3 regions of the Sorangium sp. So ce327 genome follow, and region 2 is predicted to be linked to each of the others. Evidence: riboswitches for the same ligand, from Rfam matches in the RefSeq annotation. Region 2 holds a riboswitch; each other region holds the start of a gene.

Region 1 (9,677 bases), 5.4 Mb from region 2:
GTCGTCGATCTCGATCACGCGGCTGGCGGCGGCGACCGGCCGGCCTGAGCTGGTCATCGGGATGCACTTCATGAACCCGGTGCCGCTGATGAAGCTCGTCGAGCTCGTCCGTGGGGTCCAGACGTCGGACGCGACGTACGAGGCCGTCCGGGCGCTCTCGGTTGGGCTCGGCAAGACGGTGATCACCTCGAAGGACCAGCCCGGGTTCATCGTGAACCGGATGCTGATCCCCTTCCTCAACGAGGCGTGCTTCGCGCTCCAGGAGGGGCTGTCCACGCCGGAGGACATCGACGCGGGGGCGCGGCTCGGGCTGAACCACCCGATGGGGCCGCTCGAGCTCGCCGACCTGATCGGGCTCGATACGGTGCTGTCGATCGCGGAGGTGCTGCACCGGGAGTTCGGGGACTCGAAGTACCGGGCGGCCACGTTGCTCCGGAACCTGGTGGCGGCGGGGTGGTACGGGAAGAAGAGCGGGCGGGGGTTCTACGTGTACGACGAGAAGGGGCAGAAGAGCGGGCGGGCGGTGTAGGCGGCTGCTGCGGAGCCAGGGAGGGAGGGGGCGCCGCGCGGGGGGCCGGCGGGGGCCCCTCCCACGAACTCGCGCCTTTTGGGGGGCCGTGGCCGGCTGAACGGCGGGGCCGATCTGAAAGGGCGTCGCACGGAGCGGGCCGGCGCTCGGGTTCGTGGGGCCCTACCCCGCCGGCCCCCCGCGCGGCACCCCCTCCCTCCCTGGCTCTCTCCAGGGGGGATGATGACGGGGGAGCGGCGGCGGGATACGCGCGAGGCGAACACGGGTGTGCGGGTCGGAGGACGGGCGGTCTGCTCGACTCACCACGATCGCACGCGGGCTCGCGACAGGACCGTCACGTCGCGCACCCGCACTCAAGCGGTGAGTTCGGATCATCGAGCGACGGGCCATGTCCCGGAACAGGTGCGAGACTCCTCCGGAAATCGCTCGCTCGTCGGCTCGTCCACGGGCTCAGCATAGCAGGCCCGTGAGGACACGGAATGACGCCCTCCCCGGCCCGCGGCAGACGCTTCCCCCCGGCGCGGGGCGCTGCTAACCACGCTCCATGACCGCTCAAGAACAGCAGCCGGGGGCCCCTGCTCGCGGTACGCTCCAGTTCGTCGCCGTCGAGCGCGCGGATCACGTCGCCATCGTGACCATCCAGCGGCCCGACAAACTCAACGCCCTGAACCCCGCCGTCCTCGGCGAGCTCACCACGGCCTTCCGCGACCTCCTCGCGCCCGCCGACGGCAACGAGGTCCGCGCGGCGGTGCTGACCGGCGCCGGCAAGGCGTTCGTCGCCGGCGCCGACATCGCGGAGATGGCGGCCATGAACAGCATCGCCGCGAAACGGTTCGCCGACGCAGGCCACCGGCTCGCCGAGCTCATCGAGACTGCCCCCTTCCCCGTGATCGCCGCCGTCAACGGCTTCGCGCTGGGCGGCGGCTGCGAGCTCGCCCTCGCATGCGACTTCATCTACGCCGCCGAAGGCGCCAAGCTCGGCCAGCCCGAGGTGAACCTGGGCGTCATCCCGGGGTTCGGCGGGACCCAGCGGCTGCTGCGACGGGTCGGGCCAGGACGCGCGCGCGAGCTCGTCTATTCAGGAGACATGATCACCGCCCAGCAGGCGCTGTCGATCGGGCTCGTCAACGCCGTCTTCCCGGCGACCGAGCTCCTCGCGCGCGCCCGCGAGACCGCCCTCAAGATCGCCTCACGCGGGCCGCTCGCCGTCGCCGCCGCCAAACGCGTCCTCCTGCGCGGCGAGAGCCTCGACCTCGCCGCCGCCAACGAGCTGGAAGCCCAGGCATTCGCCGCGCTCTTCGGCAGCGAAGATCAACAGCTCGGAATGAAAGCGTTCCTGGCGAAATCGCAGGCCACATTCACGGGCAAGTGAAGGCTCGGGAGGCGCGAACCGCGCGCTCGACGGCAAAAAAAATACCGCGCATCACGCTGGAGGGGGGCCCAGAATGACCGCGGCAGGGACACCGCGCCGGAGTCTTGAACGTCCGCCACGGTGCGAAGAAAAAAGACCGCATGCGCTCCGGGCTGGGGGGTCCGCGCCGGTGCGCATGCGGTAGTCAGATTGTGGCATCCGCAAGCGCGTTGTCGATAACAAAGTGCAATGACTGCACGCCGAGCGAGCAGAGCGCTCCAGACACGAAGGCGGCCAGGCGGGCGCGCAACCCACACACACAAGCGCAGCGGGAATTCACGTTCGAGCCGGGCATACCCCTCCACCGGAGACAGCGCACAGCGCAGCGTTCGCCGTGCATTCCGAGACGAGCGAACACGAAATCCCTCATCTCTTCAATAAGAGATGCCACGAGGCAGCAGGCCGTACACCGGACGCCTGCTCCCGAGTAAAGAGCCCGGACGAACAAAGCACACTGCGGAAAGAACGCGCCGGCGCCTTGTATTCAAGCGCACGAGAGACCCCGCTCAGGCGCAGCCCGCGACAGGCGCTGCACCCGCACGGCGACAAAGTAAACAGGTTTTATCTAAGGGGGACATAATTCAAGACGTGTGCTCGACGACTCTTCGCGTGATGCGTCTGGGTCAATTTCTCGGCCTCGGCCATCGCATCACAGGGCCTCGATCGCTCGTCGGCGCGCCCATGTCTGCTCGATGGGGGCACCGACGGGCGCGCGGCGCGCCTCGGCAGTGATGGCTTCGTGCGCCCCGGCAGTGCCCGCGAGGGCGAGGCGTCCACCAGCGGCAGGCATCACCGCCGCACCAACGCCGCGGACGAGGGCGCGTGGCGGGCCGGAGCGCGCAAGGCGGAAGCTCGACCCCGGTCGACGCACCCGGGTTCGCCCGGTCCGCGCGCCCGGGGTCCGCACCCCGGTACGCGCCCGGCTCGCGTGATCGCGCCGCCTGGATACGTGGGCCGACGCGCGGGGCACCGCGCGCGAGGCGGAGCTGGCCCGCGCTCGACGGGGAGCTCGTCCGACACGCCATGCCAGATGCAGCGCCCGCTGAGCGCCTCCTCCGCGAAGCGCCTCCTCCGCGATCGGGGCGCGACGTCCTTGACGCCGGGCACGAAACGGGATTACCGAGCACCGGCCTGACAATCCATTCCTCGGGTGCCCTCCGGGGCATAACAGGGAAGCCGGTGCAAAACCGGCGCGGTCCCGCCACCGTGAGTGGGGAGCTGCCTCCGAAGACCACTGGGCCTCATTTAGGAAGAGGCCTGGGAAGGTGGACGCAGCGCTGGGAGCTCGATCAGCTCCCTGAACCCATGAGCCGGGAGACCTACCCGAGCCTCCCACGAGGTGCAGCTTGCGCACGTCTTCGTGGCGTTCGGGTGCGGACTTCACCCGGAGCGCCGAAATCGGTCTTCACGGCCGCGCATTGTCGATCGCCGCCGTGTCCCTGGGGACGCTCCTCGCGCCCCGGCCCGCGGCCGCGATGCACCTCGCGGAAGGCGTCCTGCCGCTCGGCTGGTGCGCCTTCTGGAACGCGCTCGCCCTGCCCTTCGTCGCGATCGCCCTCCACCTTCTCCGGCGCCGCACCGAGCAGGACGCCTTCTACAAGCCGTTCGTCGGCCTCATCGCGGCCGCCGTCTTCGCGATCTCGTGCATGCCCGTGCCGGTGCCGACCGCCGGGACCTGCTCCCACCCGTGCGGCACAGGGCTCGCGGCGGTGCTCATCGGCCCCTGGATGACCGTCCTCGTCACCGTGGTGGCGCTCCTTATCCAGGCCCTCTTCCTCGCGCACGGCGGCCTCACCACGCTCGGCGCCGACGTCGCGTCGATGGGCATCGCGGGCGCCTTCACCGGATATTTCGCCTTCCACCTCGCGCGGCGCTGCGGCGCGAACCTCTGGGTCGCGGGGTTCCTGGCGGGCGTGACGTCGGACTGGGCAACCTACGCCACCACGGCGCTCGCGCTCGCGCTCGGGCTCTCGGGCGAGGGGTCGGTGACGTCCATGTTCACGGGCGTCGCCCTGGCCTTCGTCCCCACCCAGCTGCCGCTCGGCTTGCTCGAGGGCGTCATGACCGCGGGGGCGCTCGCCTTCCTGCGCGCCCGGCGGCCCGACATCCTGGACCGGCTCCAGGTCGTCCGGCTCGCCCCGGGGGCGTCGTGACGCGGCGGCTCGGACAGCGCCCGCTGCCAGCGCCGCTCGCGCGGCGCGCGTGCGCGGCAGCGCTCCGGCTCGCCGCTTCCCTCTGGCTCGCCGCCTGCGGCAATGCGTCCTGGGACGGCGTCGACGAGGCCGTGGTGCGCCGCGTCGCCGAGGACGCAGGGCGCCACGACACGGGGCCGCTGTTCGCGGGCCTCGAGGGCGACCTCCTGCTCTTCGCGTTCCTCTGGGCCGGGCTCCTCGCCGGCTTCGCCCTCGGCTATTTCTCGCGCGTGCTCTTCGTCGAGCGCGCGGGCGCGCCCGCGGTCAAGGCCGGCGGCCAAGGCCTCCGTGCGGACTGACCCGCCCCCGCGGCTCCGCGACGTGGACGCCCGGCTCCGCCTCGGGGCCGCCGTGGCGGCGTGCTGCGTCGCCGCGGGCGCGCGCTCGCCCGTCACGCCGGCCGCGCTGCTCCTCCTCGCGTGCGCGGCCCTCCGCCTCCAGGGCACGCCGGCGCGCGCCGTCCTCCGCGCCGCCGCGCCCGCCGCGTGGATCGGAGCGGTCGCGGCGGCGCTCGCGCTCGCGCTCACGCCGGGAGCGCCGCTCCTCCCCGGCGCGCCGTTCCCCGTCGACGCGATCACGGCCGAGGGGGCCCGCCGCGCCGCGGCCATCGGCGCGCGCGTCCTCGCGGCGGCCGCCGTGCTCCGGTGGCTCGCCGGCGCCGCAGCGCCCGCCGAGATCGAGGCGGCGCTCGCCGGGCTCGGCGTCCCCGCGGCCCTCGTCGAGCTGCTCGCGCTGACCCGACGCTTCGCCGGCGTGCTCCAGCGCGCGGCCGACAGCGCGTGGAGCGCCGCCGCGCTCCGCGGCGGGTTCACCCGCCCCGGGGCCGCCGCGCGCTCGGCCGGCGCCGTCGCGGGCGTCGTGGCGCTCCGGACGCTCGAGCGCTCCGAGAGCGCCGCGCTCGCGATGCAGCTCCGCGGCTACCAGGGGAAGCTCCCCGTCGCCGACCGAAGGACGAGCGCGCCCGCCGCGAACGTCGCGTTCGCCGCCGCCGCCCTCGCGGCCCTCGGGCTCAGCGTCGCCGCGGGAGAGGCCGGATGATCGCGCTGCGCGCCCCCCGGCTCGGCTACCGGCGCGGCGAGCCCGTGCTGCGCGACGTGCGCCTCGACGTCGGCGAGGGCGAGTCCGTGGCGGTGCTCGGCGGCAACGGCGCCGGCAAGACAGCGCTGCTCCGGACGCTCGTCGGGCTGCTCCCGGCGCCCGGCGGCGACGTCGAGATCGCGGGCCGCCGCGTGGGCTCGCCCTCGGACGCCGTCGCCGCGGGCGCCGCGCTCGTGCTCCAGGACCCGGACGACCAGCTGCTCGGCGCGACGCTCCTCGACGACGTCCTGTTCGGCCCGCGAAACCTCGGCCTGCCCGCGCCCGAGGCGCGCCGCCGCGCCGAGGCGGCGCTCGCCGCCGTGCAGATCGCCCACCTCGCCGACCGGGCCATCGAGGCGCTGAGCTTCGGCGAGCGCAAGCGCGCGTGCATCGCCGGGATGCTGGCGATGCGGCCGCGGGTGCTGCTGCTCGACGAGCCGACCGCGGGGCTCGACCCGGAAGGCGAGCTCGCCCTGTGCCAGACGCTGCGCGCGCTCTCCGAGCAGCAGGGGACCACGCTGGTCACCGCGACCCACGCGGTGGATCTCGTGCCGCTCTTCGCCTCGCGCGCTGTCTTGCTGGGCGACGGCCAGGTCCTCGCGGACGGGCCGCCGCGGGAGGTGTTCGCGCGGGGGGAGCTCCTCGCGCGGGCGCGGATGCGGCGGCCGTGGGTCGCCGAGCTCTGGACCCGGATGAGCCCTCTGCCGCCGCGGGGCGGCGCGGGCCTCCCGCTCACCCTGGAGGAGGCGCTCGCGTGCATGACGACGGTCTCCTGCTGATCGGCCACGGCAGCCGCGACGCCGCGTCGAACGCCGAGTTCGAGGCGATCGTGGCCGATTACGCCGCGGCGCGGCCCGAGATCGCCGTGCAGCACGGCTACATCGAGCTCGCGACGCCTCACCTCGCCGACGCGCTCGCGGCGCTCGCGGCGCGGGCGTCCCGCGTGGCGGTCGTGCCGCTCTTCCTGTTCGCGGCGGGGCACGTGAAGAACGACATCCCGCTCGCGCTCGAGCGGGCGCGGGCCGCGCACCCGGGGGTGCGCTTCTCGGCGGCGCGGCCGCTCGGCGTGCACCCGGCGCTCGCCGAGCTCGCGTTCGAGCGCGCCGCGACCGCGCTGCCGGCCGACCCGGCGGCGCGGGCCCGGTCGGCGCTCGTCGTCGTGGGGCGCGGGTCGAGCGACCCCGACGCGAACGGCGATTTCTGCAAGACGGCGCGCCTCATCGGCGAAGGCCGCGGGCTCCAGCTCGTCGAGCCGACCTTCATCGGCGTCACCCGGCCCTCGGTCGAAGAGACGCTGGAGCGGGTCGCGCGGCACCGGCCGGAGCGCGTCGTGGTGGTCCCCTACTTCCTCTTCGCCGGGCGGCTCATGACGAAGCTCGCCGAGCAGGTCGAACGCTTTTCATCGACGTACCCGTGGATCCGGGCGTCGCTCGCGCCGCACCTCGGCCGGTCGAGCGCGCTCGCGGGCCTGATCGACGAGCGCGCGCGCCAGGCGCTCGCCGGCGAGGCGCCGCTCCCCTGCGACACGTGCATGTACCGCACCGCGCTGCCGGGGCTCGCCCGGGAGGTCGGCGGGCTCAAGGCGATGCTCTACAGCGTGCGCCACACGCTCACGCACACGCAGGCGTCGAACCACCCGCACGCCCACCGCTCGCTGCGCAAGCACGTGCTCGTCTGCGGCAACGCCGACTGCGTGGACCGCGGCAGCCTGGCGCTCCTCGAGTCGGTGCGCCGGCTCGTGAAGCAGGCCGGCCAGCAGCAGCAGATCCGCGTGACGAGGACGTCGTGCATGGGGCGCTGCGGCGAGGGGCCGACGGTCGCCGTCTACCCCGACGGGGTCTGGTACCGCGGCGTCCGCGAGGAGGACGCGAAGGACCTCGTCGAGGAGCACCTGCTCGGCGACCGGCTGGTGGCCCGGCTCGTCGACGACATCATGCAGTGAGGCGCGGCGCCGGGCGCCGCCTCGAGCGTGGATCGCCGACGCGCGGAGCCTCCCCCGCAGCCCGCGCGCCACCTCGGCCGTCGTGGTCCCCTGCCCACGTCCCGCGCCAGAGCCGCCCGAGTTGACTCATATGCCCAATTCAGTCATATGAGTTCTGTGCCCGTCCGCCGCCCCGACAGACCCCGCGACCCTGCGCGGCGCACCAGGATCCTCGACGCCGCGAAGCGCCACTTCGTCGAGCGCGGCTTCAAGGGCACCAACCTCGACGCCGTCGCCGCCGAGGCCGGCTGCGCAAAGGGCGCCCTCTACCTCGAGTTCGCCGACAAGGAGTCCCTCCTGCGCGAGGTGGTGGAGCAAGCGTTCGCCACGATCCGCGCGCGCTTCGCCGCCGAGGTGCTCGGCCTGGAATCCCCGCTCGATCGCCTCGTCGCGACCCTCCGCTTCGCTTACCGACAGCAGGCGGCCGAGCCGCTCTTCGGCAAGCTCCTCCGCGAGGATCCCGACCTCCGCGCGCTCCGCCCGCTCGACGACGCCGCGAGCGCCGCCGCCGCGAAGGCGCAGATCGCCCAGATCAACGGCTGGGTCGACGAGGGCATCGCGCGCGGGGAGATCCGGCCCGACGTCGATCGCGACGCGATCCCCTTCGTCCTCGGCGTGCTGCGCTTCGCGCCCCAGCACCTCGGGCTGATCACGTCGTTCTGCGCCTTCGCCGGCGAGCGCACGCTCGACGCGATCGCCGACATCTTTCGCGCCGGCCTGGCCGCGCGTCCTGCAGCGCCCCCCACGGAGACGACCTCCACGACGGCGATCCCCACGGAGCAGCGCGCGACCGCGTCGCGCGCAAGGAGCAAGCGATGAACCAGGCGATCGAGGTGAACGCGCTCGGCAAGCGCTTCGCGAAGGTCACGGCCGTCGAGGGCGTGAGCTTCAGCGTCGCGGCCGGCGAGATATTCGGCTTCATGGGGCACAACGGCGCCGGCAAGACCACGACGCTGCGCATGCTCCTCGGCCTGACCCGGCCCACCGCGGGCACCGCGCGCGTGCTCGGGCGCGACGTCGTCCACGAGACGCTCGAGGTCCGGCGGAACGCGGGTTACCTGCCCGCGTCGTACTCGCTGCCCCCCGACATGACGGCGCGCGGCTTCCTCCACTACATCGCCGCGATGTTCGCGCTGCCCGGCGACGTCGCGGCCGCGCGGGCCGGCGCCCTCCTGCGCCGCTTCGGGCTCGAGCGCGAGGCGGACCGCCCCCTGCGCGGCTTCTCCACCGGCATGGCCCAGAAGGTCGGCATCGCCCAGGCGCTGATCAACGAGCCCGCGGTGCTCCTGCTCGACGAGCCGACCTCTGGGCTCGATCCCCTCGGCCGCCACGAGCTGCTCGAGGTGCTCCGCGCGCTCGCGCGCGAGCGCGGCGTCACCATCGTGTTCTCGTCGCACATCCTCTCCGACGTCGAGGCCCTCTGCCGCCGCGTCGCGGTGATGCACCGCTCGCGCCTCGTCGCCTGCGACGAGGTCGAGCGCCTCAAGGACGCGCACGGGGCGCGCACCATGGACGATCTCTACCTCGCGCTCGTGCGCAGGGAGGCCTCGTGATCCGCCTCCTCTGGCTCGACTACCTCACGACGCTACGCGAGCGGAAGACCTGGCTCTGCGTCGCGATGCTCGTCTACGCGCTGGTCGCGATCCCCGTCGTGCTCGCGCGCCCGCCCGATCACGTGCGCGCCGCGATCGCCGCGTGGTTCGGCGACGCCGCGCCGTTCCAGGTCTTCATGTACGTGTGGATCGACCTGACGATGAACAAGGTGATCGCGTTCATCCCCGTGGTGCTCGCCAGCGGCGTCGTGCTCCGCGAGCGCGACACCGGCGTGCTGCCGCTCCTGGCCAGCAAGCCGCTCTCGATCCCCCGCTACTTCGTGCTCCGCGCGCTCAGCGCGTGCGCGGTGATGGTGACCCTGCACGTCGCGACCCAGCTCGCCGGCGCCGCCTACTTCACGGCGCGCGTCCCCGGCTTCCGCCCCGGCCCCTTCCTCGGCGCGATGTCGCTCCACGCCTTCGCGGCGCTCTTCGCGACCGCGCTCTGCGCCGCGATCGCCGCGTGGGTGAGGCACCGCGGCGCCTCGGCGCTGATCGGGTTCGCCACGCTCGGGGGCCTCGTGGGCCTCTCGCTCATCGGCTTCTATCAGCCCGCCTGGCGGAGCCTCTCCCTCGCGAACCCGATCGCCCTCGGCGCGCTCGGCCTCGGGAGCCTCGACCACCTCGGCCCCGCCGTGCTCGGCCCCCCGATGCTCGCGCTCGCCGCGCTCACCGCCCTCACCATCGCGATCGGCGCCGCGGGCGTCCGGAGGATGGAAGCATGACCCGGGCGACCGCCCCCGCCGCGGCCTCGCTCCGCGGCTACTTCGCGCTCGAGGCGCGCCGCGCCCCGCGCCGCACCTCGCTCGTCGCGGCGGCCGCCGGCGTGCTCGTGGTGCTCGGCAGCCACGCGCTGATCGTGCGCCTGCCGGCGCAGGTCATCCGCTTCCTCGAG
Region 2 (9,677 bases):
AGTCGACATCTGGCGCGGACGATAACCTTTGCGCGCCGCACAGGCCCGTTCCTCCCTCGGCGGGGAGCGGAGCCACAGGACCGCCTTCGATGATCACTGGCTCGGCGTTCGCGGATACCGGTGCTCCCAGCGCCGTGGAGAGGGCGAGCACGAAAGAGATCGCCAGCTTGGGACGTCGGTGGAACATGGTTGCTCCTGGCAAGGAAAACCGCGCAACTACGCGGCCGCTCGCATGCGACCCGCGGCGCACGGCACGTCACGTCACGTTATCCCGCGCTCGTAACGCGGAGCCCGGCAATCCCCCTCACGGCACGATCCCGACGGCGAGCAGCGGAGTGTCCGCCCTCGCCGTTCCACTCGCCGGCGCGCGCCGCGCGCCCGGCCCTCATCCGCCGAGGTGCGCGAGCGCCTCCCGCGACGCTCCGGCGCCGGGGTGGCGCAGGCGCGCCCGCAGCGCCGCCGCCTCGGCGAGCAGCTCCCGCCCTCGCGCGCGCTCCTCGCCGCGCGCCGCCGCCGCGCGCGCCACGCCCGCCCAGTGCAGCGCGTCCGCCCTCGCCCAGGCGTCCTCACCCGCCCACGCCACCGACGAGTCGGCGAGCGCCGTCGCGGACGCCGCCGCCCCCGCGCCGCGGGTCAGCGCGCACCGCGCGGCCACGACCGCGAGCCGGGCGCGGAACGGGCCAAACCCGCATGCCTCGGCGACATGCAGCCCCTCCAGCGCCTGCCGCGCGCCGTCGTCGAGCCGGCCAGCGGCGAGCGCGATGCGCGCCGCGAGCTCGTGGCACCGCAGCGCGACCTCCACCTCGCCCGTCGCGGCAGCCCAGCGGCGCGCCTCGACGAGGTGCGCCTCGGCCGTCGCGACGTCGCCGTCGCCGCCCTCGCCGCCGTCCAGCAGCGCGAGGCCGAGCAGCGTGTGGCCGTGCGCGACGTGCCCCTCCCATCCCCTCCGCCTGCACTCGGCGATGTTCCGCTCCGTGGCCTCGCGCGCCTCGCCGCGGCGCCCGAGCGCGAGCGCGTGCTCCGCCTCCCAGAGCGCGCGGCGCGCCACCGGCGCGTCGCCCAGCGCCCGCAGGCGCGCGAAGCGCTCGCCCGCCGCGTCGACCTCGCCGAGGTCGTGCAGCACCGCGGCGAGCAGCGCCAGCGCGCGCACGGCGTGGACTTGGTCCACGTGGGCCGCGGCGCGACGGGCGCTCCCCGCGGCGCCGCCGGCGATCTCGGCCGACCGCTCGAGCAGGCGGCGCGCGCCGGTCAGGTCGCCCCGCAGCCGCTCCGTGTACGCGAGCGTGCGCAGGCCGGTCGCGATCGGGGCCGGGTCGGCGAGCGCCCCGGCGATCTCGTTGTGCGCCTCGTAGCAGGCGCAGGCGAACGCGAGATCCCCGAGCGCGCCCGCGTAGAGCCCCGCGTCGTACGCGAGCGACGCGCGCACCCGCGCGGGCAGCGAGGCCGGCATGCCGCGGGGGTCGTCGCCGCCGGCGAACGCGCGCAGGATGCGGGCGCCGCGGGCCATGTCGCCGAGCTTGAGCCCGAGGTGCGCGAAGCCGCCGAGGGCGAGCGCGTAGATGTCGTACGCCTCGCCCGCGCGCCCGGCGCCGAGCAGCTCGGTGAGGATGGCCTCGTACGCGTCGACGGCCTCGCGTTCCCGCGGCGCCCGGCGCGGCGCCTCGTCGAGGCGCGGCGGCGCGGCGCTCCCCGCGGCGTGGACGCGCTCCGGTGGCACGCCGAGCAGCGACTTGAAGTGCTGCCGCACGAAGGGGTGCGTCGAGTAGCAGCGCTCGCCCGGGCGCGCCGCGAACACGAGCCCCAGCCGCTCGAGCCGGGCGAGCCCGCGCGCGAGCTCCGCGGCGCCCCACCCCGCCATGGCGCCCGCGATCTCGCCGCCGGCCCGGATCAGCTGGAGCAGCGCCTCCTCGCCCGCGCCGCCGGGGAACACCGAGAGGCGCGCGAGCAGGTCCCGCTCGCCCGGCGGCAGCGCGCGCGCGTAGGCCGACAGCACCGAGCTCAGGCGGCGGGCGAGGACGTCGTCCTGCTCGGCCTCGGCGAGGTGCGCCGCCTGCGCCGCGGAGAGCCGCCCCGCGTCGCCGCCGAGGAACGCGCCCACGTAGGAGCCGACGACGGCGACCGAGAGCGCGTGCCCTCCCGTCGTCTCGAACAGCGCCCCGAGGGCGCCGTCGTCGCCGCGGATGCCCCAGCGGCGCAGGAGCGACGCGGCGTCGCCCTCGCAGAGCGGCTCGGGCCGGATCGTCGCGAGCCCGCCCTCGGCCCAGGCGGACAGATCCGCGAGCGCGAAGCGCGACGTGACGAGCGCCCGCGCGCCGCCGAGCCCGGACGCGATCGCGCAGAGCAGCCGCCGGAGGAGCGCGTCGTGGAGCTCGCCGTGCGCGCGCCCTGCGCCCCCCTCGGCCTGCACGGTCTCGAGCCCGTCGAGCACGAGCAGGTGCGGCGGCCCCTGCCCCAGCGCCTCCTTCAGCCGCGCGAGCTGCTCTCCGGGCGCCGCCTGAGGCCGCGGCGCCGCCGGGCCCGAGGCGCCCGCGCCCGGCGCGAAGTAGGCCGCCGCCTGGTCGAGGAACGCCTCGGTCCTGGGGTCGTCGTAGAAGCTCCAGACGAGCACCCCGCCGGGCCGCGGGGCGTCGCCGAGCCCCTGGAGGAAGCGCTCGGCGATCGCGGTCTTGCCCGCCCCGCCGACGCCGAGGAGCGCGATCACCCGGGGGGACGGCGGCGAGCCGTCGGCCCACGCGGCGAGCCGATCGACGATCTCGGCGCGCCCGACGAAGTGCCGCGCTCGCTGGAGCGTGTGCGCGTGCAGCGGGCGCCACGCCGGGGCGGCTCCCTGCGACGGCGCGGGCGCGCCGGCGGGCGCCTTCTCGCCTGCCTCCTCGTCGGGCGCCCTCCCCGCCCCGGCGGGCGCCCTCTCCTCCCCCGCGAGCGCCTCCCCCGCCTCGTCGGGCGCCTCCACGGCCTGGCTCGCCGCACCCGCTCCCTCTGCGGCGCGATCCGCCGGCGCGGCATCGGCCTCGGCCTCGACGACGAGCAGCTCCGCCTCGGCGAGCCCGAGCTCGGCGCCGAGCCGCTCGATGATGCGCCGCCGGGACGGGCTCCGGACCGAGAAGCCGAGCCGCGGATCGTTGACGGCGCCCGACTCGTAGCGGCGGTAGGTCCGCACGTCGACGCCGATCGACGCGGCGACCTGCTCCTGCGTCAGGTCGAGATCGAGCCGCGCCCGCTGGAGGAGCGTGTGGTTGAAGCGGACCGCGGGCTCCGCGCTGCGGCCCGCCCTGGAGACCCGTGCCATCGGTGCGAGCGCTCGATCATCGGCGATGCGGCGCTCTCCTGTCCACCGCGCTGCCCGGTCCTGCCCGGTCCTGCCCGGGTCCCGCCCTTCCGGATCCGGTCCGCCCGGACCCACGCTTCACGCATGAGCACCCTGCACGCCGAACGGACCGCCCAGTGCACCGACTACACCGACGATCTCCGCATCTTCACGGTGACGAACGTCCTGTCGCCCGAGGAGTGCGAGGGCTTCATCGCGCTCGCCGAGGCGCGAGGCTTCGAGCAGGCGCCGATCGGGGGCGGCGAGGTGATCAACCTCGAGGTGCGCAGGAACGGCCGCGTCATGATCGACGATCCGGGCCTCGCCGCGAACCTCTGGGAGCGGCTCGCGCCCTGGATGCCGCCGAGCTTCGGCCTCCACCGCGCCGTCGGGCTGAACGAGCGCTTCCGCTACTATCGCTACACCGAGGGCGAATATTTCAACTGGCACGGCGACGGGTCGTTCGTGCGATCCGACGGCGAGCGGAGCCTGTTCACCGCGATGGTCTACCTGAACGACGACTTCGAGGGCGGCACGACCGATTTCTGGGGCGGCCGCAGCATCGCCCCGCGGCGCGGGATGGCGCTCCTGTTCGAGCACCGCCGGCTCCACCGCGGCGCCGCCGTGACACGGGGGAGCAAGTACGTCCTCCGCAGCGACGTGATGTACCGGCGCGGGTGATGCCAGCGCCGCGCGTGCGCCGGCGCTCGGCGCCTCAGCGCGGCGCCGCGGTCGCGCCGGCGCCGAGCGCCTCGGCGAGGCGCGGCAGCACCTCGCCGGCGCGGGCCTCGATCTTCAGCGCGCCGAGCTCCTCGCCGCGCGCGGAGCCGAGGTTGATCATGGCGATCGGGATGCCTCGCTGCGCGGCGCGCAGCACGAAGCGGTAGCCCGAGAAGACCGCCAGCGACGAGCCGACGACGAGGAGCGCGTCCGCCGCGTCCACGAGCGCGAACGCCGCGTCGACGATCGGCCGGGCCACGTTCTCGCCGAAGAAGACGACGCGCGGCTTGAGCGGCCCCTCGCAGCGGAGGCACGGCGGCGCACGGAAGCCCGCCACGTGCTCGGCGGGCAGGTCGGCGTCGCCGTCGGGGGCGACGTCGGCCGCGAGGCGCAGCCAGCCGGGGTTCTGGGCGAGGAGCCGCTCCTGGAGGGCGGCGCGCCGCTCCATCGCGCCGCACGCGAGGCAGGCGACCTCGGAGAGCGTCCCGTGCAGCTCGATGACGCGGCGGCTGCCCGCGGCCTGGTGGAGCCCGTCGACGTTCTGCGTGATGAGGCCATCGAGCTGCCCCGCCTGCTCCAGCCGCGCGAGGGCGCGGTGGGCAGGGTTCGGCTCGGCCCTGGAGAAACGCTCCCAGCCGATCACGGCGCGCGCCCAGTAGCGCTGCCGGATCTCGGCCGAGCGGGAGAACTCCCGCCCCTGGATCGGGTTCCGCGCGCGGCGCCGCGTCTCGGGCCCTCGATAATCGGGGATGCCGGACTCGGTGCTGCACCCCGCGCCCGTCAGCGCCACGATCCGCTTGCCGCGCAGGAGCGCGACGAGGTCGTCGAGCGGATCGGCCGTACGCGCTTCGCTGAGCGGCATAGGCCCGGGTTGTGGCCCGCCACGGCGGGCACCGCCAGGCCAGCGTGTGTCGACCGCGTAACCACGCAAGCAACCGAGCAACGGAGCTCCCCCACAACATCTCGCTTGACCGGCTCACTGCACCACCATATGTAGTGCCCGTGTTGGTGCCTCGGGCTTCGGCCCGGGGCTCAAAAGGGAACCCGGTGTGAATCCGGGGCTGCCCCGCAGCGGTAAGCGAGAACGATCTCCACGACGAGCACTGGCCCTCGGGCTGGGAAGCGGTGGACCGTAGGAATCCGGCGAGAGCCGGAGCGCTCGTGAGCCCGAAGACCTGCCAACATCCTGCGCTGGGGAGACATCCGGCGCCGGTTTGACCTGGAAGCCTCGAGGGAGGCGGGTAGGTCCGAGCTGGCGCAGACTCTCGCGCTTGTCCCGGTTCCGACCCCCTCCCGCGCTGTCTTCCTTTCGCCCGCGGGGGCGAGCGGTCGGTCCGAGGGCTCCTCCAAAGAGCCTGGCGCACCCGTGCGCATCGGCTGGCCTCTTCGCTCTCGCGGCATCGACGCGAGCGGTCCGGGACCGCTCGGAACGAGCACGAGGAGGATGCCATGCTGAACGAACCGTTGATGAAGAGCAACGGCGCGGCGCCGTTGCGCGCGCTCCACGCACGCCACGCACTCCACGCACCTGATGCGCCCGCCATGACGAGCGCCGGCGCGGAGGAGGCGCCCCCGCACACGACGATGCGGGTGAAGAAGAGGAACGGGTCCAGCGAGCCCGTGGACGTCAACAAGATCGTCCGGGCGGTGAGCCGCTCTTGCGCGGCCCTGTCCGACGTGGACGCGCTCCGCGTCGCGACGAAGACCATCAGCGGCCTCTACGACGGCGCGACGACGCGCGAGCTCGACCAGCTCTCCATCCAGACGGCGGCGTCGCTCATCGCGGATGAGCCCCAGTACGCGAAGCTCGCGGCGCGCCTGCTCGCCACGTACATCGACAAGGAAGTCCGCAATCAGGAGATCCACGCCTTCTCGCAGTCCATCGCCGTGGGGCGGCGGCTGGGCCTCATCAACGATCGGCTCCACGGCTTCGTGGCGCAGAACGCCCGCAAGCTGAACGACGCCATCGAGCCGAGGCGCGATCACGAGCTCGAGTACTTCGGCCTGCGGACCCTCTACGACCGCTACCTGCTGAAGCACCCCGAGACGCGCCTCGTCATCGAGACGCCGCAGCAGTTCTTCCTGCGCATCGCGTGCGCGCTCTCCGAGACGGCGGCGCAGGCGATCGAGCTCTACCGGCTCTTCTCGTCGCTCGATTACCTGCCGAGCTCACCGACGATGTTCAACTCCGGGACGAGCCACGAGCAGCTCTCGAGCTGCTTTCTGCTCGACTCGCCGGACGATCACCTCGAGACCATCTACCAGCGCTACACCGACGTCGCGATGCTCTCGAAGTTCTCGGGCGGCATCGGGCTCGCCTACCACCGGGTGCGCTCGCGCGGCTCGCTCATCGAGAGCACCAACGGGCACTCCAGCGGGATCGTGCCGTGGCTCAAGACGCTCGACGCGTCCGTCGCGGCCGTGAACCAGGGCGGCAAGCGCAAGGGCGCCTGCTGCGTCTACCTCGAGCCGTGGCACGCCGACGTCGAGGAGTTCCTCTCGCTGCGCGACAACACGGGCGACGAGGCCGCGCGCACGCACAACCTGAACCTCGCGAGCTGGGTCCCGGATCTCTTCATGAAGCGGGTCGAGGCCGACGGCGAATGGAGCCTGTTCGACCCGAAGGACGTGCGCGATCTCCCCGATCTCTACGGTGAGGAGTTCGATCGTCGGTACGTCGAGGCCGAGCGGGCAGGCCTCGCCAAGAAGACGATGAAGGCCCGCGAGCTCTACGCGCGGATGATGCGCACGCTCGCGCAGACAGGCAACGGCTGGATGACGTTCAAGGACAAGTCGAACCGCGCCTGCAACCAGACGGCGCTGCCGGGCCGGGTAGTCCACCTCTCGAACCTCTGCACCGAGATCCTGGAGGTGACCTCGAACGAGGAGTCGGCCGTCTGCAACCTGGGCTCGATCAACCTCGCTCGCCACACGGTCACGCTGGCGGACGGCGCGATCGCGTTCGACTTCGAGAAGCTCGCGTGCACGGTGCGGACCGCGGTCCGCCAGCTCGACCGCGTCATCGACCTCAACTACTACCCCATCCCCTCGACGAGGCGATCGAACCTCCGCTGGCGGCCCGTCGGGCTCGGGCTCATGGGCCTGCAGGACGTGTTCTTCCAGATGCGCCTGCCCTTCGACGCCCCGGCGGCGCGGGAGCTCTCCAGGCGGATCTCGGAGGAGGTGTATTACCACGCGCTCTCGACGTCCGCGGACCTCGCGGCGGAGAAGGGGCCGCACCCGGCGTTCGACGAGACGCGCGCCGCGCGCGGAGAGCTCCAGTTCGACGCGTGGGGCGCCGTCCCGGAGGACGCGGCGCGCTGGGAGGGGCTCCGCGCGCGCGTCCAGGCCGAGGGGCTCAGGAACTCGCTGCTCGTCGCCATCGCGCCGACGGCCACCATCGCGTCGATCGCGGGCTGCTACGAGTGCATCGAGCCGCAGGTGTCCAACCTCTTCAAGCGCGAGACGCTCTCGGGGGACTTCCTGCAGATGAACCGCTACCTCGTCGCGGAGCTCAAGCGGCTCGGCGCCTGGAACGACGCGGCGCGCGCCCGGCTCAAGCTCGCGGAGGGCTCGGTCCAGGGCATGGACGAGCTGCCCGAGCAGCTCCGCGCCGTGTACCGGACGGCGTGGGAGATCCCGATGCGCTCGCTCATCGACATGGCCGCGGATCGCGGGGCCTTCATCGATCAGAGCCAGTCGCTGAACCTCTTCATCGAGAACCCCACCATCGGTCAGCTCTCGAGCATGTACTTCCACGCATGGAAGAAGGGGCTCAAGACGACGTACTACCTGCGATCGCGCCCCGCGACGCGCATCACCAAGGCGACCGTGGAGGCGGCGCCGGCGAAGGCGGCCGCGGACGTGGCGTGCGCGCTCGAGAACCCCGAGGCCTGCGAGGCCTGCCAGTGAGCCGCGTCAGCCGCCCCGCGCGCCTCCTCGATCCGGGCCAGTGCCTCACCCTGCGCCCGATGGCCTATCCGGCCTTCTTCGAGATGTACCGCTCCGCCATCAAGAACACGTGGACCGTGGAGGAGGTCGACTTCTCCACGGACGTGGGCGACCTGCGGAAGATGACCGACGCGGAGCGGCACCTCGTGCAGCGCCTCGTCGCGTTCTTCGCCACGGGGGACTCCATCGTGGCGAACAACCTCGTGCTCAACCTGTACAGGCACATCAACGCCCCGGAGGCGCGGATGTACCTGTCACGGCAGCTCTACGAAGAGGCGCTCCACGTCCAGTTCTATCTGACGCTCCTCGACACGTACATCCCCGATCCCGAGGACCGTCACCGCGCCTTCGCGGCCGTCGAGAACATCCCCTCGATCCGGCAGAAGGCCGATTTCTGCATGCGGTGGCTCGATTCCGTCGAGTCGCTCGGGCGGCTGGAGTCGCGCGCCGAGCGGCGGCGGTTCCTCCTGAACCTCATCTGCTTCGCCGCGTGCGTCGAGGGGCTCTTCTTCTTCGGCGCGTTCGCGTACGTGTACTTCCTGCGCTCGCGCGGCCTGCTCCACGGGCTCGCCGCGGGGACGAGCTGGGTCTTCCGCGACGAGAGCGCGCACATGCGCTTCGCCTTCGAGGTCGTGAACACGGCGCGGCGCGAGGAGCCCGAGCTCTTCGACGCCGGCCTCTCGCGGTCGATCCTCGACATGATGGATGAGGCGATCGCCTGCGAGGCCCGGTTCGCCGAGGATCTCCTCGGCGCCGGCGTGGCGGGCATGTCGGCGCGCGACGTGCGCAGCTACCTGGAGTTCTGCGCCGACCAGCGGCTCGCCACGCTCGGCATGCCGAAGCGCTACGGGGCGAAGAACCCGTTCTCGTTCATGGATCTGCAAGACGTCCAGGAGGTCACGAACTTCTTCGAGCGCCGCGTCTCCGCGTACCAGGTCGGCGTCTCCGGGGAGGTCGTCCTCGACGCCGCGTTCTGACGCCGATCGACCGACGTACCGCCCGCAGGGCCGATCAGAGCCCGCCGATCCCTCGCGGCGGGAGCCCGATCTCGGTGTCGACGGTCGCGTCCTCCAGCGGCTCGAGCGCGCCGCTCGCCGCCACCTTCCAGCGCCGGAGCTTGCTCCGCTCCGCGTCGCTCAGCAGGCAGACATCGCCGCAGCCGGGCGAGCAGTGGACGCCGCCGAAGGCGTAGGACTGGGTCGCCTGGGCGAGCGTCGTGACCTCGCCCGTGGTGATGCTCACGGAGAAGGCGCGGTCCCCGGCGGACGCGCTGCCCGCGTAGGCCGTCCCGAGGAGCACGTCCTCGGAGGCGAACGCGAGCGTGGGCTGGACCGCTGCGCCGAGCGCCCTGGCCACGCCGAGCCGCTTGATCTCCTCCGGGGGCGAGGTGCGAGCGTCGTAGATCACGACGTCGCTCGTCGCCGGATCGTACTCCATCGCCTCGGCGTCGAAGCGGCTCGAGCAAGCGACCGCCAGCCGCTCTCCCGAGGGCGACACGGCGAGACGCCCGCAGCCGTAGAGCCCCTGCACGTCGACCGTCCATGTGACAGCGGCCTCCGCCGGCGAGACGCCAACGAAGCGCCCTTCACCCACGGTCGAGAGGTCCGCGGCGAGCCGGCCGAGGGCCACGACAACGTCGTCACCGACGCGCGCCATCCCCGACGGGCGCGGCAGGAGCCCCTCTTCCTCCTCCGGCAGG
Region 3 (9,677 bases), 4.4 Mb from region 2:
CGCAGGGCGATCGCGAGCTTCCTCGCGGAGGCGAGCGCAACCATCAGGTGCTCAGCGGTCGTCTTCGAGGGCTCGGGGTTCCAGGCGGCGATGGTTCGCAGCGTCGTGACAGGGCTCACGCTCATTGCCCGCCAGCGTTATCCGCACAGGGTATGTGACATCGGGGAAGCCTGGCAGATGTTCGCGGAGCTCCTGCCCGCGGTGACGGGCGCCGCCGTGAGCGAAGCCGCGTTCCGGGCATCGCTCGACGCGCTGCGCGAGGACCTCCGCCGGACATGAGCCGGCGCGGCGTCTACTCCCAGTAAAGCGTCGCCCGCCCGATCGCGGTGAACGGCCACCCCGGCGAGTAGTGGATCCCGGTGACCGGGGCCGGCTCGTACTGCAGCCGCGACGCGCTCGCGAACTGGACCTCGCGCCACGTCGTGTCGAAGAGGTTCTGGATGTCCACGGCCACCTCGACGTTCTTCCACCGCAGCCCGGCGTTGGCGTCGACGACCGTGAACCCCTCGGCGGTGAGCGACTCGTCCTCGGTCGCGGGCCGAGCGCCGATCGCCTTGACCCGCAGCGCGGCGAACGGCGTGAACGCGCCGAACGTCGGGCGGACGCCGACGCCCGCGGTCAGCGTCCGGGTCGGCGCGAGGGCGACCGCGCTCGCGTTGCCGGCGTTCTCGCGGAAGCGCGCGCGGGTGAAGGTCGCGTCCACGTCCGCGAAGAGCCAGCTCCGGAGCCGGTAGCGCCCGCCGATCTCGATCCCGTAGCGCCGCGTCTGCCCCGACGCCTCGGTCGCGCCCGCGTCGCCGCTCCAGACCAGCTCCGAGTCCAGGTCGAGCAGGAACGCAGCCCCGTTCAGCGACAGCCCGCGCAGGGGCGCGACCCGCAGGCCGACCTCGTAGCCCGTCGCGGGCGTGATCAGCGTCGCCGCCCCCTCCCCCAGCACCGCGCCCTGCGCGTCGTTCGAGTGGAAGCCCCGTCCGAAGTGGGCGAAGAGATCGACCCCCTCGACGGGCGACACGATCGCCGTGAGCTTCGGGAGCAGCTGCATCTGTCCCCGGGCGCCGCTCGACCTGTTCCCCGCCGCCTCGAGGTCCTCGCCCGGGTCGTCCACGTTGACGTCGATCCACTGCGCGCGCGCCCCGAGCACGACGCGGAGCCAGCGCCGGAGCCGGGCGTCCTGCTCGACGTAGACGCCGATCTGGCTCTCATCGACGTGGGTCCTGCTCTTCTCCTCGATCCGCTCGCGCGCCTCGTCGTGGTGGAGGGACTTGTCGATCGCGTCCGCGCGGATCTGCGCCCCCAGCGAGGTCGTGAACCTCGCCCCGCCGATCTCGTATTGCCTGCGGAACCGGAGATCGGCGCCGCCGACGGCGCGGTCGTCGTTCTGCTCGATCTGGTCGCCGTGGACGGGGTCCTCGCTGAAGAACGTGAAGTTCGAGTACAGCGTGAAGCGGTACCGGACGAGGTAGGCCAGCGCGCTCAGATCGGCGTCCCGCCACGCCGTCGAGTACGCGACGGACGCCATGTGCCGCTCGGTCGCGCCGCCCTCGGTCGGATCCACGGCGCCGAAATGGTCGATGCACGGCTGTCCGAACGCCGAGGGGGGCGGGTTCAACCCGCCCTGCTCGCCCTCGCCGCACACGGCGCGCGCGGGGATCTGGCCGGAGCCGTGCCAGGTCGATCCATAGGACATCCAGGTCATCTGGACCTTCCCGGTGTTGCCCAGATCGTGCGTGGCCCGCAGGACCACGTTGAAGCGCTTGAGCCGCTCCGGGCTCAGGAACGGCCCGTCGTTCCGGTAGATCTCCGCCGCGGCCACCGCGCGCCACGTGTCGCCGAGATCCGGCGAGGCGATGACGAGGCCGCGCTGGATGCCGTACTGCCCCAGGCTGACCTGCGCGTAGCTCTCCTCGAGCTTCTCGGCGAAGCGCAGGTTGACGGCGCCCGCCGTACCGAAGTCGCCGATGCTCGCGTAATAAGGCCCCTTGTAGCCGTCGAGCCCTGTCACGAGCTCCGGGATCATGAAGTAGAGATCGGTGAAGCCGTGCCCGTGGCCGTGGCTGACCATGTTGACGGGCACGCCGTCGACGAAGAAGGCGACGTCGGTCCCATGATCCGCGTCGAATCCGCGGAGGAAGTACTGGTTCGCCTTGCCCCCGCCCGCGTGCTGCACGGCGAAGAGCCCGGGGACCGACTCGAGGAGGTCGCCCGGCCGGAGCCTCGGCCTGAGCTCGAGCTCCCGGTGTCCGACGGAGACGCGCGACGCGGCCTCGCTGCCCGGCTTCTCCGCCTGGATCGTCACCTCGATCGCGGCGTCGACCGCGGGTGCGGCCTCGCCGGTGGGCGCTGCGGCGGCGGCCTCCGGCGGGGCAGCGGGCGCATCGGGGGTGTCGCCCTCGGCGCGCGCTGGCCGCGCGGCGGCCAGCACCATGGATAACGCGGCGAGCAGATGAAATGGATGGCGGTGCCCGTGGCTCGTCGTGACCGTCTCGCGCAGCATTCGTGTCCTCCTTCGCCGCAATCGCGCGGAGCGGCGTCGGGCCGCTCGCGTCGAGCTCCGCGAGGACGAAATGGCTGGCCATCGCACGGTGCGCTGGACCGACCTCTCGCCCCCGCGGGCGACCGGAAGGCGACGCGGGGGCGGTTCGGTATCCGGGACGTGCGCAGAGAGGTGGAGCTGCACCGGCTCGGACCTCACCGCCTCCCTCGAGGCTCCCAGGTCGAACCGGCGCCGGATGTCTCCCGCCGCCGGGCGCTGGCAGGTCTTCGGGCTCGCGAGCGCTCCGGTCTGACCGGCTCCCTACTGTCCACCGCTTCCCAGCCCTCGGCGGGCCAGTGCATGGGGTGGAGGTCGTTCTCGCTTACCGCTGCGGGGCAGCCCCGGAATTTCACCGGGTTCCCTCTTCGGCCCAGGCGAACGCCCGGGCACCAGCACGGCGCGCACCCTAGGACCGCGCGCCTTCGGCTGTCAATCGCTACCGCTCGGCTCGCCCGCTCGACGCGCGCCGCTCTCGCGCCATGCGCGCGCCTCGCGCTCTCCATCCGAGCGCCTCGACGCGCGCCTGCCGTGCAGGCCGAACGTTCGGGCTCTAGCGAGGATGGGCTCGCTCCTCCGTGGGTCGCGTGCTACACGGCCGCCGCCGTATATGCCCCGTAACGATCTCCGCAACATCGCCATCGTCGCCCACGTCGACCACGGGAAGACGACCCTCGTCGATCACATGCTCCGCCAGTCGGGCGCCTTCCGAGAGAACGAGGTCGTGGCCGAGCGGGTCATGGACTCGAACGACCTCGAGCGGGAGCGCGGCATCACCATCCTCGCGAAGAACACGAGCATCCGGTACCGCGGGGTCAAGATCAACATCGTCGACACGCCCGGCCACTCCGACTTCGGCGGCGAGGTCGAGCGCACGCTCATGATGGCCGACGGGGCGCTCCTCCTCGTCGACGCCGCCGAGGGCCCGCTGCCGCAGACGCGCTTCGTGCTCTCGAAGTGCCTCCAGCGCGGCTTCCCGGTCATCGTGGTCATCAACAAGATCGACCGGAGCGACGCGCGCGCCCACGAGGTGCTCTCCGAGGTGTTCGACCTCTTCTGCGACCTCGAGGCGAGCGACGCGCAGATGGACTTCTCGACGCTCTACGCGATCGCGAAGTTCGGCCAGGCGAAGCGCGAGCTCGAGCACGAGGCGAAGGACCTCGATCCGCTCTTCGAGACCATCCTCGAGCGGGTCCCCGGCCCCTCCGGTGACCCCGACGGTCCGCTCCAGGTCATCGTCTGCAACACGACCCACGACGACTACGTGGGCCGGCTCGCGGTCGGCCGCGTGGTCCGCGGCACCGCCCGGTCCGGCGCCGACGTCGCGCTCCTCGGCGAGGGCGGCCAGTCGCGCGGCTACGTGAAGATGCTCTACGCCTACGAGGGGCTGAAGCGCGTCGCGGTCGAGAGCGCCGTCGCGGGCGAGGTGATCGCGATCGCCGGGCTCGACGCGGTCACGATCGGCGACACGATCACGGATCCGGCGCACCCCGAGGCGCTGCCGCGGATCGTCGTCGAGGAGCCGACGATCAAGATGAAGATCGGCGTCAACACGTCGACGTTCGCCGGCAAGAGCAAGCAGTCGAAGTTCCTGACGAGCCGTCACCTGAAGGAGCGGCTCGAGCGCGAGGCGATGAAGAACCTCGCGATCCGGGTGGAGCCGACCGAGGTGCCCGACACGTTCGTGGTGCTCGGCCGCGGCGAGCTCCAGCTCGCCATCCTGGTCGAGACGATGCGGCGCGAGGGGTACGAGATGCAGCTCTCGAACCCCGAGGTGGTGACGCGCGAGATCGACGGTGAGGTGATGGAGCCGCTCGAGCTCGTGGTCGTGGACGTGCCCGACACCTACGTCGGCATCGTGACCGAGCGCCTCAGCTCCCGGCGCGGCCGGATGGTGAAGATGACGAACCCCGGCTTCGGCCGCGCCCGCCTCGAGTTCCGGGTGCCGTCGCGCGGGCTCATCGGCTTCCGCGGCGAGTTCCTGACGGCGACGCGCGGGACGGGCCTGCTCAACACGATGTTCGACGGCTGGGCGCCCTGGGGCGGCCCGATGATGCGCCGCCCGACCGGCGCCATCGTCGCCGATCGCGTCGGCGTGGCGACCCCGTACGCGCTGCACCACCTGCAGCCGCGCGGCATGTTCTTCATCGTCCCCGGCGTCGAGGTCTACGAGGGGATGATCATCGGCGAGCACAACCGGCCGAACGACACCGACGTCAACGTCATCAAGGAGAAGAAGCTGTCGAACGTGCGCAACCACGGCAAGGACGAGAACGTCCTCCTGGCCAGCCCGCGGCTGCTCACGATCGAGACGGCGATGGAGTGGATCGACGGCGACGAGCTCGTCGAGGTCACGCCCGACGCGGTGCGCGTCCGCAAGAAGGTGCTCGCGTGCAACCGCCGGGAGCGCCGCGAGGACGCGATCGAGCAATCGCAGGCGGTGGAGTGAGCGGCGGGGGCGCGCGGAACGTCCGACGCGCGCCCGACGCGCCCGACGCGCGCCCCTCCCGTACCTGCCGCGCGATAGGATGCCCTGATGAGAACGCCGCTGCTCTTCGCTTTCCTGGCTTCGCTCGTCGCGCTCGCGGGGGCGGGCGCTTGCGGCGGGGCCGTCGTCGTCGACGGGCTCCCCGGGAGCTCCGACGGCGCCGGGGGCGCTGGCGCGGCCGTGGGGTCGCCATCGGCGAGCTCCGGCGGGGCCTCCGTCGAGGAGCAGAAGGCCTCGTGCGATTTCTTCTGCTCGCTCTTCGACGGCGTCACGTGCCCGGAGCTCCGGTGCAGCGAGCGCTGCGCCGACCTGCTCTCCGAGCAGCGCCCCTGCAACGCGCTGACCGCCCCCTTCTTCGACTGCGTGGGCGAGACCGTCGCCTCCGCGGACCGGATCCCCTGCGAGTTCCTCGCGCCGTCGATCACGTCGCTCTTCGATTGCCTGAGCGGGCGCGCTCCGGAGTGCACGACCGATTTCCTGCCCCAGACGTGTGACGCGCAGTTCGAGAAGCTCAGGGCGTGCCAGCGCGATCAGGGCCGGTAGCGGGGGCGCTCGTCGCCTGACGCGCGCGGCCGCGCGCCGGGGTCGAGGGCGCTCCGGAGCGGCCCGAGGGCGTCGGCGACGAACGTGACGAGCGCCTTCACGCGCGGCACCCCGCGCGTATCGCGGTGCACCCCGAGCCACAGCTTGCGCCCTGGCGGCGGCGAGGGCGGCGAGAGCAGGCAAAGGCCGGCGGTCGCGTCGCCGAGGTAGCGGGGCAGGCAGACGAGCCCGACGCCGGCGGCCCCCATCGTCGCCTGGGGCTCGCGGCCGTTGGTGCGCGCGGCGACGCGGGCCTTCGCGGCGACGGCGCGCACCCACGACAGGTCGGCGATCGCCGGAGGATCGTCGTTCATGGTGACGAGGGTGTGGCCCTCGCACTGCCGGCCCCAGTCCGGCGGGCCGCGCTCGGCGAGGTAGGCCTCCGATGCATAGAGCCCGAACCCGATCCGCGCGACCTCGCGCTGGAAGACCTCGTTGTGCTCGAACGCGGCGGGGCGAAGGGCGATGTCCGCTTCCCGCCGCGGCAGGCTCAGCCATCGCGCGTCCGCGATGAGATCGATGGAGATGGCGGGGTGGCGCGCGAGGAACGGGACGAGCAGCGGCCCGAGGACGCGCGTGGCGAGCCACTCGGACGCGGTGACACGGAGGTGGCCCCTCAGGCCTGCGTCGCGTCCGGCGGCGGCGCGCTCGGCCGCGAGCGCGTCCTGCTCCATGCGCTCGGCGTGGCCGAGCACGCTCTCGCCCGCGGCCGAGAGCGAGAACCCCGACGGCGAGCGCTGGAAGAGCCTCGCCCCGAGGCGCCGCTCGAACGCCGCGACGCGCCGCCCCACGGTCGGCTGGGTGACCTTCAGCACGCGCGCGGCGGCGGAGAGGTTGCCGTGCCGCGCGACGGCGAGGAAGTAGCGCAGATCGTCCCAGTCGAGCATGGCTCCGGGGCGCGGGGCGCTGCTGCCGGAGCGCGCTCCGCGCCATGCAAAGGTGCATGGCGAGTCTACGTCGATGGCGGATCCCCGGGCAACGGCGGACCGCGCATGCTCTCCCGCGTGCGTTCCCGCACCCGCACGCTCGCGGACTCGCGAACTAGCGGACTCTCGGACTCGCAGGTCGCGAGTTTCACGTCGGAGGATCGGAGGGAGGCTGGCATGTTGACGAATCGTCGTGAGTTTCTCCACCGCGTGACCGGCACGGCCGCGGCGGGCTTCCTGGGCTCGGCCCCGGCCGGGACGGCTTCCTGTGCCGCGCAGCACGGGCCGGCGCCGCCGCGGCCGGCGGCGGGATCGAAGATCAAGGCGATCGCCTTCGACGCTTTTCCTATCTTCGATCCGCGCCCGATCGCGGCGCTCGCGGAGGAGCTCTGTCCGGGCAAGGGGGCATCGCTGAGCGAGGCGTGGCGCACCCGGCAATTCGAGTACACGTGGCTGCGGGTCGCGTCCCACGAGTATGCCGACTTCTGGCAGGTGACTTCGGATGCGCTGGTGTTCGCCGAGCGCGCGCTGGCGCTCGATCTCGGGGAGGAGAAGCGGGCGCGGCTCCTCGGCGCCTACCTGGATCTCCGGGCGTGGCCTGACGTGCTGCCGGCGCTCCGGGCGCTGAGGGGCGCGGGGATCCGGCTCTCGTTCCTGTCGAACTTCACGCCGAGGATGCTCGGGGCCGCCATCGAGAGCTCCGGTCTGGGGGGCCTGTTCGAGCACGTGCTCAGCACGGATGGGGCGAGGACGTACAAGCCCGATCCTCGCGCGTACCGGATGGCGCTCGACGCGTTCGGCCTCACGCGCGAGGAGATCGCGTTCGTCGCGTTCGCCGGCTGGGACGCCGCGGGGGCCCGATGGTTCGGCTATCCCACGTTCTGGGTCAACCGCCTGGGCCTGCCGGCCGAGGAGCTCGGCGTGAGCGCCGACGCGACGGGAGCGAGCCTCTCGGATCTCGTGGAGTTCGTGAAGGAGAGGGCGTGACCGGCGGGGCCATGCCGCCTGTGCGATCAGCGGGTCGCAGGGCTCCCGGCGCGCCTCACGGCGGCGAGTTCACGGCGCTGCGCATGGCGCGCATGGAGTCGCGGGCGAACCGCGCCTGGACCCGGCGCGCGTAGGGAAACCCGAGCCGGGCGAGGAGGTGGTTCGGCCGGGAGACGGCGAAGATGTCGTAGGCGACCTCGCCGGAAGGCTCGTCGTGCTCGACGAGGAAGCGCTCCTCGCCGCGCTCGCCGTGCTCCTCGAGCGTCCCGTAGGCGAAGCCGAACCGGCGCACAGGGCCGCTCGTCTCATCGACGGTGTAGACAATCCGGCATGCGTTGAGCCAGTGAATCCCGAGCACGCGGACGAGGATCGCCACGGTGACGCCGGCCTGGAGGGGAGCATCGGGATAGCAGAGCTCGACCCAGCCGAGCCGGAACTGCGCCCAGCGCCGCATCGCCTCGACGGCGCGGTCGAAGAGCGCGGCGCCCTGGCCGAGCACCGCGCGGTGGTGGTCGACGTTGAAGCCGGCAGGCGGCCGCGGGCGGCCCTCGCCGGCGCCGGTGCAGCCGACCTCCGCGTACGAGAGCGGCCGGCCCGCCTGGCGAGCGAGGAAGGCGCGGATCGCGGCATCGGAGGGGCGGGCGCGGGAGAGCACGAGGGGCAGGATAGCCGAGGCGGTCAGGCGTGGAGCCAGGGGCGCAAGCCGAGCTCGCTCCAGCGAGCGGCCCAGCCGACGTCAAACACCTCGGGACACGCCTCGATCCACGAGCGAATGTCCCATGGGTAGCGGCGCTCCTTCAGGGCGGTGCGGAAGCGGTCGACGTCGATTCGATACCAGCTCAGGTAGTCTTGGTTGCTCCACAGACCGACGATATAACCGTCGTTCCAGCGGACGCACGCGCCGTGGATCTCGTACTGGCGGAGCTCCAGGAGCGCCTCGTTGACCTCCGCCTCGATCGCGTCCGGATGCGGCAAAAAGACCGGCGCGGGGAGCCGCGCGATATCGGCTCGAGCAGCCAGGCCCAGCGGGGTGCCAGCGACCGTGACGCGCTCGAGCGCCGGGAGGTGATCCAGGAGCGGGCCGAGCTCGGTCAGGTCGCACGCGGTGAGATGGAGATCCGTGAGGTGGGTCAGCGAGGACAGGCCCGTGGTCACCGCCGTCTCACGTCCGCGATCCGAGCTGCACGAGCTCTCGGATCGGACGCGAGCTCGCACGGCGGTATGTTCCCGTCACCTCAGCCACGTGATGTCTTTGCAGTCACGACGAAGCGCGAGGAGCACCTTCGCTGCTGGCCGGCCTGCACGGATCCGAGACGCCGCTCACCGAGGGATCGGCATGGACATGAGATGGGCTGGACGATCGCGAAGCGGGCTTCAGGCGCGCTTCGCAGCTCGAGGATGGCGGCGCGTACACGACGCGACTCCGCGTGTGCGGCTGGCACCTCCCGGCGAGCGCTGATACGCTCCTCGGCGACTCGTAACAGCGAGGAGGTGCATGGCCAATGGACATGCAATTCAACTTTCACGACGCCGAGGTCGAGGCGGATCAGCTGGATGCGATGCTCGAGAGCCTGATGCGAGACATCGGCACCGCAGGCGCGACCCCGCGGCGCGCCGTTGAAGGCCACCTCCCGAGGAACGCCAAGGGAGACGCCTTCACCGTCGGCGCGATCGCGCTCGCCGCGCTCCCCGCGGTGCTCCCCCAGGTGATTCAGCTCGTCAATGAGTGGGTCGTCCGCGCGCCGAGGCGCCGCATTCGCATCCGGGGGAAGAACGGCCTGGAGGTCGAGTTCACCTCGGACAAGCCGCTCGGGGAGAAGGAAGTGCTCGACCTCGCGCGCCGCATCAGCGCAATCAAATGACAGCCCTGGACAGAGATCCTGTGCTGGGCGGACGGGACCGCCTCGCGCTCATCATCGCGAACGGAATGTATGCGGACGGCAGGTTGCGCTCGCTCCAGGCGCCCGCCCTCGACGCATCGAAGCTCGCCGACACGATGGGAAACCCGGACATCGGCGATTTTCGCGTCCAGCTCTGCGTCGATGGCAGCCAGCTCGAGGTCCGGAAGGCCATCGGCGCGCTCTTCCATCGCCGCCATCCGGAGGATCTGCTCGTCCTCTACTACTCCGGTCATGGCCTGAAGGACGACTGGGGTCACCTCCAC

The links. Region 2 has a riboswitch for cobalamin ahead of WME95_RS21855 (ribonucleoside-diphosphate reductase subunit alpha). Riboswitches for the same ligand answer to the same signal wherever they lie in the genome.
Region 1: linked by a shared signal. The riboswitch ahead of WME95_RS01440 (energy-coupling factor ABC transporter permease) and the one ahead of WME95_RS21855 (ribonucleoside-diphosphate reductase subunit alpha) in region 2 are both predicted to bind cobalamin.
Region 3: linked by a shared signal. The riboswitch ahead of WME95_RS05105 (TonB-dependent receptor) and the one ahead of WME95_RS21855 (ribonucleoside-diphosphate reductase subunit alpha) in region 2 are both predicted to bind cobalamin.

Annotation. Positions count from the first base shown of each region.
Region 1 is NZ_CP150330.1:373,820-383,496, reverse strand. It holds gene WME95_RS01450 (3-hydroxyacyl-CoA dehydrogenase family protein) at 1-529, shown strand, start outside; gene WME95_RS01445 (enoyl-CoA hydratase/isomerase family protein) at 1,074-1,901, shown strand; cobalamin riboswitch at 3,072-3,281, shown strand; gene WME95_RS01440 (energy-coupling factor ABC transporter permease) at 3,380-4,093, shown strand; gene WME95_RS01435 (hypothetical protein) at 4,090-4,431, shown strand; gene WME95_RS01430 (CbiQ family ECF transporter T component) at 4,421-5,170, shown strand; gene WME95_RS01425 (energy-coupling factor ABC transporter ATP-binding protein) at 5,167-5,988, shown strand; gene WME95_RS01420 (CbiX/SirB N-terminal domain-containing protein) at 5,964-7,151, shown strand; gene WME95_RS01415 (TetR/AcrR family transcriptional regulator) at 7,299-8,009, shown strand; gene WME95_RS01410 (ABC transporter ATP-binding protein) at 8,006-8,743, shown strand; gene WME95_RS01405 (hypothetical protein) at 8,740-9,507, shown strand; gene WME95_RS01400 (hypothetical protein) at 9,504-9,677, shown strand, end outside.
Region 2 is NZ_CP150330.1:5,810,217-5,819,893, forward strand. It holds gene traA (outer membrane exchange protein TraA family protein) at 1-187, opposite strand, end outside; gene WME95_RS21840 (helix-turn-helix domain-containing protein) at 386-3,289, opposite strand; gene WME95_RS21845 (prolyl hydroxylase family protein) at 3,413-3,988, shown strand; gene WME95_RS21850 (NAD-dependent protein deacetylase) at 4,023-4,889, opposite strand; cobalamin riboswitch at 5,017-5,224, shown strand; gene WME95_RS21855 (ribonucleoside-diphosphate reductase subunit alpha) at 5,477-7,939, shown strand; gene WME95_RS21860 (ribonucleotide-diphosphate reductase subunit beta) at 7,999-8,955, shown strand; gene WME95_RS21865 (hypothetical protein) at 8,990-9,677, opposite strand, start outside.
Region 3 is NZ_CP150330.1:1,377,425-1,387,101, reverse strand. It holds gene WME95_RS05110 (hypothetical protein) at 1-279, shown strand, start outside; gene WME95_RS05105 (TonB-dependent receptor) at 293-2,494, opposite strand; cobalamin riboswitch at 2,735-2,942, opposite strand; gene typA (translational GTPase TypA) at 3,093-4,979, shown strand; gene WME95_RS05095 (hypothetical protein) at 5,067-5,561, shown strand; gene WME95_RS05090 (LysR family transcriptional regulator) at 5,549-6,487, opposite strand; gene WME95_RS05085 (haloacid dehalogenase type II) at 6,704-7,513, shown strand; gene WME95_RS05080 (DUF1990 family protein) at 7,569-8,168, opposite strand; gene WME95_RS05075 (hypothetical protein) at 8,192-8,668, opposite strand; gene WME95_RS05070 (hypothetical protein) at 9,016-9,375, shown strand; gene WME95_RS05065 (caspase, EACC1-associated type) at 9,372-9,677, shown strand, end outside.